Linked DNA regions of Pelobacter seleniigenes DSM 18267. The protein of the gene in region 2 binds, or shares a complex with, the protein of the main gene of each other region. Links are inferred from orthologs where the notes say so. Each region holds a gene or a part of one and is shown on either strand. Other genes may lie near its edges. The genes, in order: dnaN and dinB.

Region 1 (6,344 bases), 1.0 Mb from region 2 along the record:
AATCAATCTGAATTCCCACGATTTTCTAATTCTTAAACAACCGGGGAAAGATGCATCCATCTATTATTTATGTGGAACGGAAACGGTAAGAGATTTCCGACCACGAGCCCGACGCCTACTAAGGGTCTGGCGACCATTTTTAGTCTGCATCTTCTTTCTGAAACCGTGAGTCCGCTTTCTTTTAATCCGGCTCGGTTGGAACGTACGCTTAGACATGCTTTTCCTCCATTACTGATTTCTTGACAAAGCAGTATCATTAATCACAACAACCTAAGAGAGTCAAGAAAAAAGAAAGACAAATTTATTCTGGAAGATAAAACCAATAAGCATTATAGTAGGGGTCCAAAATCATTCAAATACGCAATATTTAATTATTTTTTTAATAAAATCAGCATTTTAGAGATATACACAGCTGTTTATAACTTGTGGAATCATTATGAAGAATATTTGGGAAAAAGCCGTTGATAAATTAAAAAGTAAAATAAGTGATCAGAATATTAACACCTGGATAAAGCCAATCCAAACCAAGGAAATATCAGATGATCATATAATATTGGAGGTTCCAAATAAATTCATAAAGGACTGGGTTAAAGAAAATTACAATCAAATAATATGCGAGACACTCTATGAAATATCTAAAATAAATTTTAATATTGAAATACAAATAAATAGAAATCTTAAAAATAAAGAAGTAAAAACTCCAAAAGAGCCGCTAGAAGAAACAGTTAAAAATGTTGATAATAAATCAAAAAATGAATTTTTTGAAATATCCAACATTAATCCTAATTACACTTTTAAAACATTTGTTTCCGGTCCATCAAATCAATTTGCCCACGCAGCAGCTCTAGCAGTATCAAATAATCCAGCTACAACATATAATCCTTTATTCATATATGGAGGAGTCGGACTTGGAAAAACACATATTATTCATGCAATAGGAAATGAAGTTCTTAAAAAGAATAATAATATAAAGGTTTGTTATTATTCTTCAGAAAAATTTACTAATGAATTAATAAATTCATTAAGGCATGCAAAAATGGATGAATTTAGAAATAAATTCAGGTCCATAGATATATTATTAATAGATGATATTCAGTTTATAGCAGGTAAAAAAAGTACCCAAGAGGAATTTTTTCATACATTTAATGCTTTATATGAATCTCATAAGCAAATAGTTGTAACCTCGGACAAATTTCCTAAAGAAATACCGGATTTAGAAGAGAGGTTAAGATCAAGGTTTGAGTGGGGTCTTATCGCCGATATACAATCACCCGATACGGAAACAAAACAGGCCATTCTCAAAATGAAAGCAGATCAAAACAAAATTGACCTCCCTGAAGATGTCGCCTACTTTCTGGCCAATTCAATCACCAGCAACGTCCGGGAGTTGGAAGGCTATTTAATCCGCGTTGGAGCATATGCAAGCTTAACTTCAACACCAATAAATTTAAACATGGCAAAAACCATATTAAAAGATATTATCATCGAAAACAGCAAAGAAATAACCATAGAAAAAATTCAAAAAACCGTCGCTGAACATTTTCAAATTAAGTCAATTGAACTTAAATCATCGAAAAGATTAAAGAATCTTGTTTTACCAAGACAGATTGCCATGTATATATGCAGAAAACTAACTGATCTTTCCTACCCGGAAATAGGCACAAAATTCGGCGGTAAGGATCACTCCACCATTATCCATGCCATAAAAAAAATAGACAAAAAAATGGAAGAGGATCTGCATACAAGAATGACCGTTGAAAAACTCATGGAAAAGATGGGGTCTTAAATGTGGATAAATAGTAAAAATCCTGCCTAAGTGGGATATAAAAAAAAATGTTCACAATTGAGCAACAAAATAGGTAAATTTTCCACACCGATTTTGAAATAATTTTTCTTTATTTTTTAATAGGTTAGATACTTATCAACATTTAAACAGCCACTACTGTTACTACTATTAAATTATTACTAATATAGTACTTAGTATGCACTGTTGACGGAGGACGAAATGCAATTTGAAATCTCAAAAGACGACTTTCTTAAAGCACTCACAAAAGTTCAGGGAATTATCGAAAAACGCCATACCATACCAATACTGGCGAATGTCCTCATTGAAGCTAAAAATGAAGAAATCCTGATAACAGCAACAGATTTGGAAGTCGGTCTGAAGACCAAACATAATTGCGCCATCAAAGAAGAGGGTAAAATTACCGTCTCCGCAAAAAAACTTTTTGAAATAATTAAGGAATTACCCAATAAAAATGTATATTTCACCTCAAAAAGCAATTTTTGGGTGGAGATTAAATGTGAAAAATCTATCTTTAATCTCGTTGGACTTTCTCCCGAGGATTTTCCAAAATTCCCCGAAATTAATAATGATATATTTAAAGTTAATGGAAATATAATTAACGAAATGATTGATAAAACTGTCTTCTCAATTTCAAGTGATGAAACAAAATTTAATCTCACTGGAATTTATGTCAAAGAAGAGAGAATCGAGGATAATAATTTATTAACATTTGTATCAACAGATGGCCATAGGCTTTCAATGGTTCAAAGAAAAGTAAATGGTGATTTAGGTGATAAATTTAAAGAAGGATTTATTTTACCTAAAAAAGGCATTTTTGAAATTAGAAAATTAATTGAAAACTCCGATCAAGATATTGAAATTGGAATTACAGACAATAATTTTATAATTAAATATGAAAATACAATTTTAATAATGAGAATGGTTGACGGAGAATTTCCTGATTATAAGAGAGTTATTCCTGAAAAAGGAAAAAATTTTGCTGTAATAAATAAAGATCTATTTTTACATTCTTTAAAAAGAATATCTATCTTATCAAGTGAAAAATCAAAAGGTATAAAACTAAATTTTAATAAAGATTTTCTTGTCCTGAGTTCTTCAAATCCAGATTTGGGTGATGCGAGAGAAGAATTGGATATTGCATATAATGCAGACGAAATTTCGATTGGCTTTAATGCTAAATATATAATGGATATTTTACAGGTTATTAAAGCTGAAAATATAATTTTTAATTTAAAAGACAATATTTCTCCAGGACGCATAAGCCCTGAGAGCGATGATAATTATCTTTCAGTTATTATGCCCATGAGACTTTAGTAAAATTAATGCTTATAAATAGTATTAAAATTAAAAATTTTAGAAATATTGAATTTTTAAATATTATTCCAGATGAAAAAATAAATTTTTTAACTGGAAATAATGCACAAGGTAAAACTAATTTTATTGAATCTATCTACTATTGTTCCTATTTCAAAAGTTATAGAACTAAAAATATTTTAGATTTGATAAAAAATGGAAAAGAAAACTCATTTATAAATATAGAGACATATAACGCTGGAACTAATAATAATATAAAAGTTTATATAGATAAAAATAAAACAAAAAAAATATCTTTAAACTCTAAAGTTCCAAAAAATAGGGAATTTTATAAAGTAATAAATACAATATTATATTATCCTGATGAAATTAATTATTTATCAATTTATCCTCAATTTAGAAGAAATTTTATTGATAGAGCCATTTTTATAACTGATTTTGATTATATTGACTTGTTTAATAAATATAGAAAATGTTTAAAACAAAGAAATATTTTACTTAAAAACAGCCCTTCAGATAAGGAACAAATTGATGCATGGAAGAATAAATTAATTGAATTTGGATCTATTATTATAAAAAAAAGAATGGACCTTATAAAAAGAATAAATGAAAAATTAAAATATTTTTCTATACAGCAAGGAGAAAATTATTGCTTAAAGTATAATGATTATACTTATGAAAAAATAGAAGAAGATTTGCTTGAAAGATTTAATAGAAATTTTAGTAAAGAATTGAAATATGGTTATACAATTATTGGACCACATTCAGACGATATTGTTTTTAAAATAAATGATAATGATATTAGAAAATATGCATCAGAAGGACAAAAAAAAACATTTTTATTAAATTTAAAATTATCTCAAATAGTAGATTATAAATCAGTTCATGATGATTTTCCGATCGTTATTTTAGATGATATTTCTAACGAACTTGATAACAATAGAAAAGATAAAATTATAGATAAATTTTTTGATAATTCTGGACAAATTTTTATTACAACGACATTACCAGTAAAAAATTTATATTCTAATAATGGAATATTCTTATTTGAAAACGGTTCAGTAATCAATTAGGCAGAAGAGGTAATATGACTGAAGAAAAAAAATATGGTGCCGATAGTATTCAAGTTTTAGAAGGACTTGAAGCTGTGCGAAAAAGACCTTCAATGTATATAGGGTCGACATCCGTACAAGGTCTTCATCATTTGGTTTATGAAGTTGTTGATAATTCTATTGATGAAGCACTGGCCGGCTATTGTGATGATGTTAATATTACAATTCACGGAGATAATTCAGTTACTGTCGAAGATAATGGTCGTGGAATTCCGGTAGAACACCATGCAAAACAGAATAAGTCAGCAGCTGAGGTTGTTATGACAGTTCTGCACGCTGGTGGAAAATTTGACGATAAAGGTGAGGGTGCCTACAAAGTATCAGGCGGTCTTCACGGCGTCGGCGTTTCGGTCGTCAATGCTCTGTCGGAAAAACTTGATCTCGAAATTAGACGAGACGGAAAGATACATCGACAAAGTTATGTCAGAGGTGTACCCACCGGACCGCTTAAAATTGAAGGAGATACTATAAAAAGAGGGACCAAAATAACCTTCTGGCCGGACCCTGAAATATTTGAAACGTTGGTGTTTTCTTTTGAAACCTTGTCGACTAGATTGCGTGAGTTAGCATTCCTCAACGCTGGAGTAAAAATTGTCATTACCGATAGCAGGACCGAAAAAAACAATGAATTTCTCTATGAAGGTGGTATTCGCTCATTTGTTGAATATTTAAACAGAGCCAAAAACTCCCTTCACTCTACGCCTATTTTCTTCAGTGGGGCCAAAGACGGTGCCGAACTTGAAATAGCGATTCAATACAATGATGGCTATGATGAGAAGATTTTTTCTTTTGCCAACAATATAAACACCCACGAAGGTGGTACCCACTTGAGCGGATTCAAGGCTGCGTTGACGCGGACCATGAATAACTACGCGACCAATAATAATCTGTTGAAAAATATCAAAGTGGCCATATCCGGAGATGATTTGCGCGAAGGTATTGCTGCCGTCATCTCGGTTAAACTCTCCGATCCTCAGTTTGAAGGTCAAACCAAAACTAAATTGGGAAATTCTGAGATAAAAGGTTTTGTCGAAACTCTGATGAATGAAAAGTTGGCGACTTTCCTGGAAGAAAATCCGCAGGTTGCTAGAAAAATCCTAGAAAAGGGAATTGACGCAGCTCGTGCCCGGGAAGCAGCCCGCAAAGCACGGGATCTGACCCGCCGAAAAGGTGCTCTGGACGGTTTGTCACTGCCAGGTAAACTTGCCGATTGCCAGGAAAAAGACCCGTCTTTGTGCGAAATCTATCTGGTCGAAGGTGATTCTGCCGGCGGAAGTGCCAAACAGGGAAGAGACAGAAGATTTCAGGCAATTCTGCCGCTGAAAGGTAAAATACTCAACGTTGAAAAAGCTCGCTTTGACAAGCTGCTCACCTCTAATGAAATAAGAACCCTGATTACGGCCATGGGAACAAGTATTGGCAAGGATGATTTCGATGTGTCTAAACTACGTTACCATCGGATTATTATCATGACTGATGCCGATGTTGATGGTTCTCATATCAGGACGCTGCTGCTGACCTTCTTTTTCAGACAAATGCCGGAAATTGTTGAAAGAGGTCATCTTTATATCGCCCAGCCGCCCCTTTATAAGGTCAAAAGGGGCAAACGGGAAATTTACCTGAAAGATGATGATGCCCTGCTGGAATACCTTTTGGATAATGGTACCGAAGGTATTGCCGTAGAAATGGAGCAAGGGAATAAAGTTTTGCGGGGTAAGCAGATTATTCCGACTTTGCGGAATATTATTAATTATAACAAGCACTTTGATAAGATAGTCAACAAGGGAATACCAAGTGAAATTCTGAAAATATTCGTCAGAGGAAAAATTAAGAACGGTTATGCCGATCAAGATAGTCTCGAGCCCCTTGCCCAGCAGCTTCGAGAAGTCGATCCGAAGACCAAATATGAGGTCTTGCAGGACCCTGACCGGATATTGGTAACCTTTGGCAATCTGCATGCGCGGATTGATCGCCATACCGTAGAGATCCTCTCATCCCATGAGTACAAACTGCTTCTCCAGTCCTATAAACAGGTCGAGGATATCTGTCTGAATGAAAGTATCAGCATTGTTGCTGAGGAAAAAGAGGATATTGAAGTGACCGATCGTCAG
Region 2 (6,429 bases):
CCGAAGTCACCGGCGATCTGCAATGGATTCATATCGACCCGGAGCGGGCCGCCAAAGAATCACCCTACGGGGCGACCATTGCCCATGGCTATCTGACCCTGTCGTTGCTCCCCTACCTGACCGAAAGCAATCACCCGGATTTCTTCCAGAAAAACTATCCGGGGATGAAGTATCGGGTCAACTACGGCCTGAACAAGCTCCGCTTTCCGGCGCCGGTCAAAGTCGGCGCCAACATTCGTGCGCGGACCACGATCCAGGAAGTTGAGCAGGTGAAAAACTCCGTGCAGATCATCTATCTGATCACGGTTGAGTTGGAAGGTTCCGCCAAACCGGCCTGCATTGCAGAATTTGTCGCCCGCCTTTATCCCTGAAAACAGCGAACGGCCTGGGCAGGAAACTGACCAGGCCGTTCGTTAAGTAATTAAGCAGAAATTTACTGCAAGCTGAGCTGATAAACCATGGCATAAACCGCATGCGGATCTTTGCCATGGGCGCTGGCGACCTCCTTCATGGTCTGTTCTGCCTTAGCGGTTATTCCCTGCTGTGCTAAGCCCGCCACGATCTTATCGACATCGAGCTGGTACATCCGACACAAATCAGCCAGCCGCCGCTGCCCCGTCCCCCCAGGCGGATCTTCCGGCATAGCGGCTGTCTGCCCGCCGGCTTGGGGCTTGAGGACCTCATAAAGCAATTTGGGAGAAACTCCGTTGGCCTCGGCAAGTTGACTGATGGTCTGCTTGCTGTCGGCTACCTGATACCCGGCTGTCCGCAACCGCTCCAGGCCTTCCGCCAGATCAACTTTGACCTTATATGAAAAATCCTCCAGCGAAGACATTTCCGCATGTCCGTAAGGAGGTTCACCATAATGCAGATTGGCGTTTTCGCTGATTCTCGCCCCGAGCTCAATAATTGAACTCATCGGCGGCAAACCGGCCAGGGTCCCGAAAAAAACCACCAGGGTGGCAACCAAGGCAACCGTAAAATCAGCAGTAAACAACCGGAACCGTTTTGCCTTATCCTTCATGTAGCTGAGCATCGGCTGCCAGTTGTAATAGACGTGCAGCACCATGGTGAGCAACAACAGAAAACCCAGGTTGATGTGAGCCGCTCCCCACTGTTCCTTACTTAAGCCCCACAGTCGCCAGTCGGCCCAGTAAGCCACCCGTCCGGCCGGGACAACATACAGAATGATACTGGTGGCGATCAGCAAAACAAAAGAAAGCAGTGCGGTCAGTGAAGTAATTTTTCGCATATTCATCGGTTGCAGCCTCCCGGGAGTGATTTTTCTGCAACACATATCATATTTTGAATATTCAAGAAGTAAAGATTTGTAAACTCTATCGACAGCTCACATGATGGCCCTCTTATCCGCCAACGCTCCAGGGCTGTTGCCTGCCTGAGGGAAAAAATCCCGGTGATGGAACAATGTGTTGCTATTATCTTTGATCCAATCTCACAGAAACCTAGACTGCTCACTAAACGATCCTGCATTGTCAATTAACAGCAACGGCGGCAGTCGTTAAAAAAGGTGGGGATGGAACAAGCTATAACAAAAACAGCGGACTTGTCTTATAGACAAGTCCGCTGCATGAAAAGAAAGGTAACAAATATTGCCAGAGATTATGACTCTTTTCTCCGCCGATACAGGGCCAGACCGGCCAGACCGGCACCGAGCAGAATGATCGTACCGGGTTCCGGTACCGGTGCAAAGTCCTCACCTTTAACGGTCAGAATGGAATAATCAAAGTAGAAATCTCCATACCATGATTGAATCTTCACATCAACCGTTCCCAGCAGGTTGACACTCAACAGACCGGCGATGGAAAAACCGATATCGTTATTGCTGTAATCGAAATTATAGGTGGTATCAGCCAATATGCCAGGCTGGCTGATCACGGCGATTTCGCCCAAATCAAGAAACCCGCGGTCGTCATAAAGTCCGATACTCAGGGTATAAGAAAACGCCAGGTCCTGGAGAGGAGTAAATCCGTTATCGGTAATATCATGGGTATAGCTGTAAGAGCTGTACCACCCGATATACTGGTCCGGATTTGCATCATAGGTATCAACCCAAGTCATCGGAGTTGCCAGAGCTGCGCCTGACCAGAAAACCAAAATCAACCCTGCAAGTAACAATCTTTTTAACATCACGTCCTCCCTCTATTCATTTGGTTTAGGATTTAGCGGTAAACTGCGAAATTGTCTTTTACAGAGCTAATAGCACTTATCGTGCCAAACACAAAAATCCTTAATTTCAAGATAGTTACAGACAAAGATAAGCAGAAATCCCCGCATGTAAAAGATATCGACAGCGCTTTCTTTCATATTCCGTTTTTCCGTCCCGGCCGGACTCTGGCAACAACCCACAGGACACTTGCAAACTGAAGGGTGTCGGGCTTTTTTACACGAAGGATTGAAAGGGCAACTCCAGCTGCAGCGGATCATGAAGAGGAATATCCGTGGTAAAATTGGATATTGTCACTCCTAGCAGTCTTACCGCCCGTTGCCCGGCAACGGTCTTCTGCAACAGTTGCTCTGCCAGAGCCAGAATCTCATCTGCTGAAGCGATGGGTTCTTCACGACTGATGCTACGGGTGACAATTTGAAAGTCAGCGTATTTCACTTTGAGGGTCAGCGTCTGCCCAGCGGTCTGTTTGGACTCCAGCAATACCGCCAGCTGTTCAGCAAGTTCGCCGATGATCGTCAGCATTTGCCCGATATCAGCGACATCCTCTCCCAAAGTCGTTTCTTTGCCGATCGATTTACGAACCCGATTGGGCACCACCGGGCGCAGATCAATGCCCCTGGCAATATTAAAGTAATACTGACCAGCCTTACCAAAATGCTGCTGTAATTCCTCTAGAGTGGGAATAAGCAGATCAGCTCCGGTTGCAATCCCCAGTCTCAGCATTTTCTGTTCAGTCACCTGGCCGACACCATGAAAGCGTCGAATCGGCAGTGCCGCGATAAACTTTTCGGCCTGTTCCGGGGTGACCACGGTCAGGCCGTCAGGTTTATTGACATCCGAAGCAATCTTGGCCAGGAACTTATTGTAGGACACTCCGGCAGAAGCGGTCAGGCCGGTGGTCTGGTTGATTTTTCGGCGGATTTCCTGGGCAATCCAGGTCGCGGATTGAATATTGAATTTATTATGAGTGACATCCAGATATGCTTCGTCCAGGGACAACGGCTCGACCAGATCGGTGTAGCTCAGAAAGATCTCCATGATCTGTTGCGACACCTGCCGGTAGACGGAAAAGCGCGGCCGGACAAAAACCGCCTGGGGACAAAGCCGATAGGCCCGTGCTGCCGGCATGGCCGAATGAATCCCGAACTTTCGAGCTTCATAGGAGCAGGTCGCAACCACCCCCCTGCCGTTCGGATCACCGCCGACAATGACCGGACGCTGCCTCAGCTCCGGGTGATCACGCTGCTCGACGGACGCGTAAAAGGCATCCATATCGATGTGTATGACTTTGCGAACAACAGTCATTTTCTGATCCATTGCAAGGTTGTGCCGGCCGGGTCCCACAGTATCCCGCAGTAGCAAGACTTTCCAACCGGCAACGGCTTCTTCATCCTAATCAACCTTCCACAGCACGCAACAAAAAAACCGCAGAAACACGATTGGGTTGAACAACCCGCCGGTCGGCGGCGCAATTCATCGGTGTTTCTGCGGTTTGAGTTTTTAACGGGTACTACCTGGTGCAGGCTTAATTGATCTCGACAACTTCAAGATCAAAAGTCAGCGCCTTGCCGGCCATCGGATGATTGGCGTCAAGCATGATCTTGCCGTCTTCAATCGATTTGACGGTCAACAGCAGCGGAGTTCCATCCTGCATTTGGGTCTGGAACTGTTGTCCGACCTGAGGAGACAACCCTTCTTCAAACTGGCTCGGATCAGCATCGAACACCATGTTGTCATTATACGGTCCATAGGCTTCGTCTTCGGGGATTCTGACTTGCTTGGACTCCCCAACTTGCATCCCGACAACGGCCTGGTCAAAGCCCGGAATGACCTGTCCTGCGCCAACTTCGAATTCCAGCGGTTCAGCCTCTCTGGATGAATCAAAAACCTCACCGTTATCCAGGGTTCCGGTGTAATGAACTTTAATTTTGTTACCTGCTGCCACGGCTGTCATGTCTTCTCCTGTGTGCAAAAAAATTCCTTGGGTCAGCAACGCAAGCCAGATACTTACGCTTGTCAATTGTCGAGGGTGGCATGTCTGGAAACTTAAATCAACCCTTGAGGGGATTTTTTCATCCCCACTGCAACCAAACACCTGTGCAGGAAGGAAATCAGCAGGTAAAGTTGTGGGAACTCAACGGTGGACAGGAGTCAGTCGTGCCTATATTGATTGAGATGCATTCTCTCATCTGAGAGACTAACCTGAGCATGGCCGGCTTTATCCTCTGCCGGATAGCCGATGCCGATGATGATGGGTGCGCGTAGATGCGCAGGGAGACCGAGAACCTGACCTGCATATTGCTCAGCACTCAAGTCCTCACTATACTGGCGCAACCTCAACTGTCCCCAGCAACTCTTCAGGCCCAAAGCCTCTGCGGCAAGCTGAACGATGATCGCTGCAAGGGCACTATCCTCTATCCAGACATCCGATTTCAGCGGATCGGCAACGATGACGATTGCGAGAGGAGAACTGATAAGGAAATTGAGGCCATGAGGTTTGGCTGTAGCCAACCGGGAGAGGATTTCCGGGTCATCCACCATGACAAATGAACAGGGTCTCAGATTGCGGGAACTCGGCGCCCGAAGCAGAGCTTCTTTAAGCAGGTCACGCTTGTCCTGTTCTACCGAACGGGGCAGAAATTTTCTGATACTGCGTCGCTGCCTCAACCATTGAAGCATCTACAAACCTCGCTGATCATAATCAAAGATCCCGCTCTGTTTCCCATCACATTCCCGCCATAAAACGACTACCCCTGAACATCTTTACCAGTCGAGACCCGGCTGATCAAACGATCGATCTCTGAAAGCATTTCCGCAGCATGAGCGTTATCCGCCTGGATGACACCAAGCAGGTAATTATCAATGGGGAAGACATAAAACTGCCGGTTGCCCTGGCAGCTGAAACTGAGATGACGACAACGACTGAAACCGGTCTTGGCAGTAATATCGTCTGCCAGGGTATTACTGATCAACATCAGATCGGCATAGATTTCCGGATCATCGGCACGACAGGTGTTGCCGATCCGAGTGCCGTCGTTCTTGACCAGCAGGCAGCTGTCAACACCCTTGATCTGGTTGATCCTGGAAATAAAATCCTGTGCTGTGGCCATACTGTTTCACCTCGCTCGGTTGTCGATGTAGGGAAATTCAGTGCTTATTGTCTGCCAATCAAAAGGCCAGCTTGCTCATGGCGTGGTTTCACACCGTTTTAGTTCCTCAATAATTTTCTGCGGTGCGGTCCCTGCCTTTAACTTCGTGACCACACGATAGCCCTGATAAGGAAACAGCAGATAACGATTCCTGCTGCCGGCATTAAACACCACAGAACGATAATTATTGCCGAAAGAGATATCGTTTTCGAGCAGATTCAGCATGCTTTCAATCACTTTCGGAGCCAGCCCGGTTACCGTACAGGTGCCGCTGTTCTTTTTGAGCAGTTTCCCGGGCTTGTCAAAAATTGCAAATTCATGAACCACGGCCAACTGCGCCAGGACCTGGGCCATGCGCAGGCTCAAGGGATCTTGGCTTGGTACCGCCGCGGCGGGGTTCCGCAGCTGATTTTCCGCGGCTTCATCTTTGCGTTTGAAAGCCTCGATCAACAGGTGTTCCATGGCCATCCCGACGATATTTTCCTGCCGCCGACACACGCCATCCATTTCTATTTCAGCATCACTCCAGCCAACAACATCCAGCGCGGCGCCAAGGCCGGTCAGATGTCCATAATCGGCATCGATCAGCTCTCCGCCACGAATATAAAGATAAGCCTGTTCACCGTTCAGGGAAGTCACTTTCAGGGTACAGTTCTTCTTCTCGGCCTTGACCAGTTGCAGAAAGGTTGCCAGGGTAATCCCGCGAATAAAGCTTTTCCCCTTGGCGTTAAGCCCGGTCAATATCCCGTCCAGCAGCATATCGAGATCCAGCGGCTTTTCCAGAAATTGCAGGGTATCCATCTTGGCCAGCCGTTCCTCGATCTCTGGAGTCCCGAATGCCGACATAACGATGACCGGTAATTGCGGCTGGTGGCGGCTGGTCCAGGCCAACAGTTCGAAACCGTTCATTTCCGGAAGTTTCAGGTCCGTCACCAGCAGGTCAATAGGTTGGACGCGCAGAATGTCAACAGCCTCCCGGCCGTTACCCGCGGTCAACACCTCGAATTTATCCCGATGAACCCGCAACCCGTCTTGCAGGGAGAGAAGAAAGGACGTTTCATCATCAACGATCAGAATTTTTTTCACGATACC

What was found.
Region 1: the proteins of dinB (region 2) and dnaN are in contact, whole or in part, in a solved structure (PDB 1OK7), measured with the Escherichia coli proteins. The link is inferred for Pelobacter seleniigenes DSM 18267 from one-to-one orthologs.

What each region holds. Positions count from the first base shown.
Region 1 is NZ_JOMG01000002.1:1,506,746-1,513,089, reverse strand. The notes cover bases 1,178-4,063. They hold dnaN (DNA polymerase III subunit beta), read left to right. Parts: upstream 1,178-2,005; coding sequence 2,006-3,121; downstream 3,122-4,063. Other genes in these bases: recF (DNA replication/repair protein RecF), read left to right, coding at 3,130-4,063; dnaA (chromosomal replication initiator protein DnaA), read left to right, coding at 1,178-1,786. In the rest of the region: rpmH (50S ribosomal protein L34), read right to left, coding at 64-216; more of dnaA, read left to right, coding at 437-1,177; more of recF, read left to right, coding at 4,064-4,194; gyrB (DNA topoisomerase (ATP-hydrolyzing) subunit B), read left to right, coding at 4,209-6,344. UniProt on the Escherichia coli protein: Confers DNA tethering and processivity to DNA polymerases and other proteins. Acts as a clamp, forming a ring around DNA (a reaction catalyzed by the clamp-loading complex) which diffuses in an ATP-independent manner freely and bidirectionally along dsDNA.
Region 2 is NZ_JOMG01000002.1:2,502,162-2,508,590, reverse strand. Bases 1,448-4,418 are described here. They hold dinB (DNA polymerase IV), read right to left. Parts: upstream 3,494-4,418; coding sequence 2,402-3,493; downstream 1,448-2,401. Other genes in these bases: N909_RS0114265 (nitroreductase family protein), read right to left, coding at 4,340-4,418; N909_RS0114270 (FKBP-type peptidyl-prolyl cis-trans isomerase), read right to left, coding at 3,714-4,142; N909_RS0114285 (PEP-CTERM sorting domain-containing protein), read right to left, coding at 1,621-2,148. Outside these bases: N909_RS0114295 (MaoC family dehydratase), read left to right, coding at 1-371; N909_RS0114290 (DUF4405 domain-containing protein), read right to left, coding at 434-1,258; more of N909_RS0114265, read right to left, coding at 4,419-4,867; N909_RS0114260 (hypothetical protein), read right to left, coding at 4,936-5,298; N909_RS0114255 (DUF4388 domain-containing protein), read right to left, coding at 5,374-6,423. UniProt on the Escherichia coli protein: Poorly processive, error-prone DNA polymerase involved in translesion repair and untargeted mutagenesis. Copies undamaged DNA at stalled replication forks, which arise in vivo from mismatched or misaligned primer ends.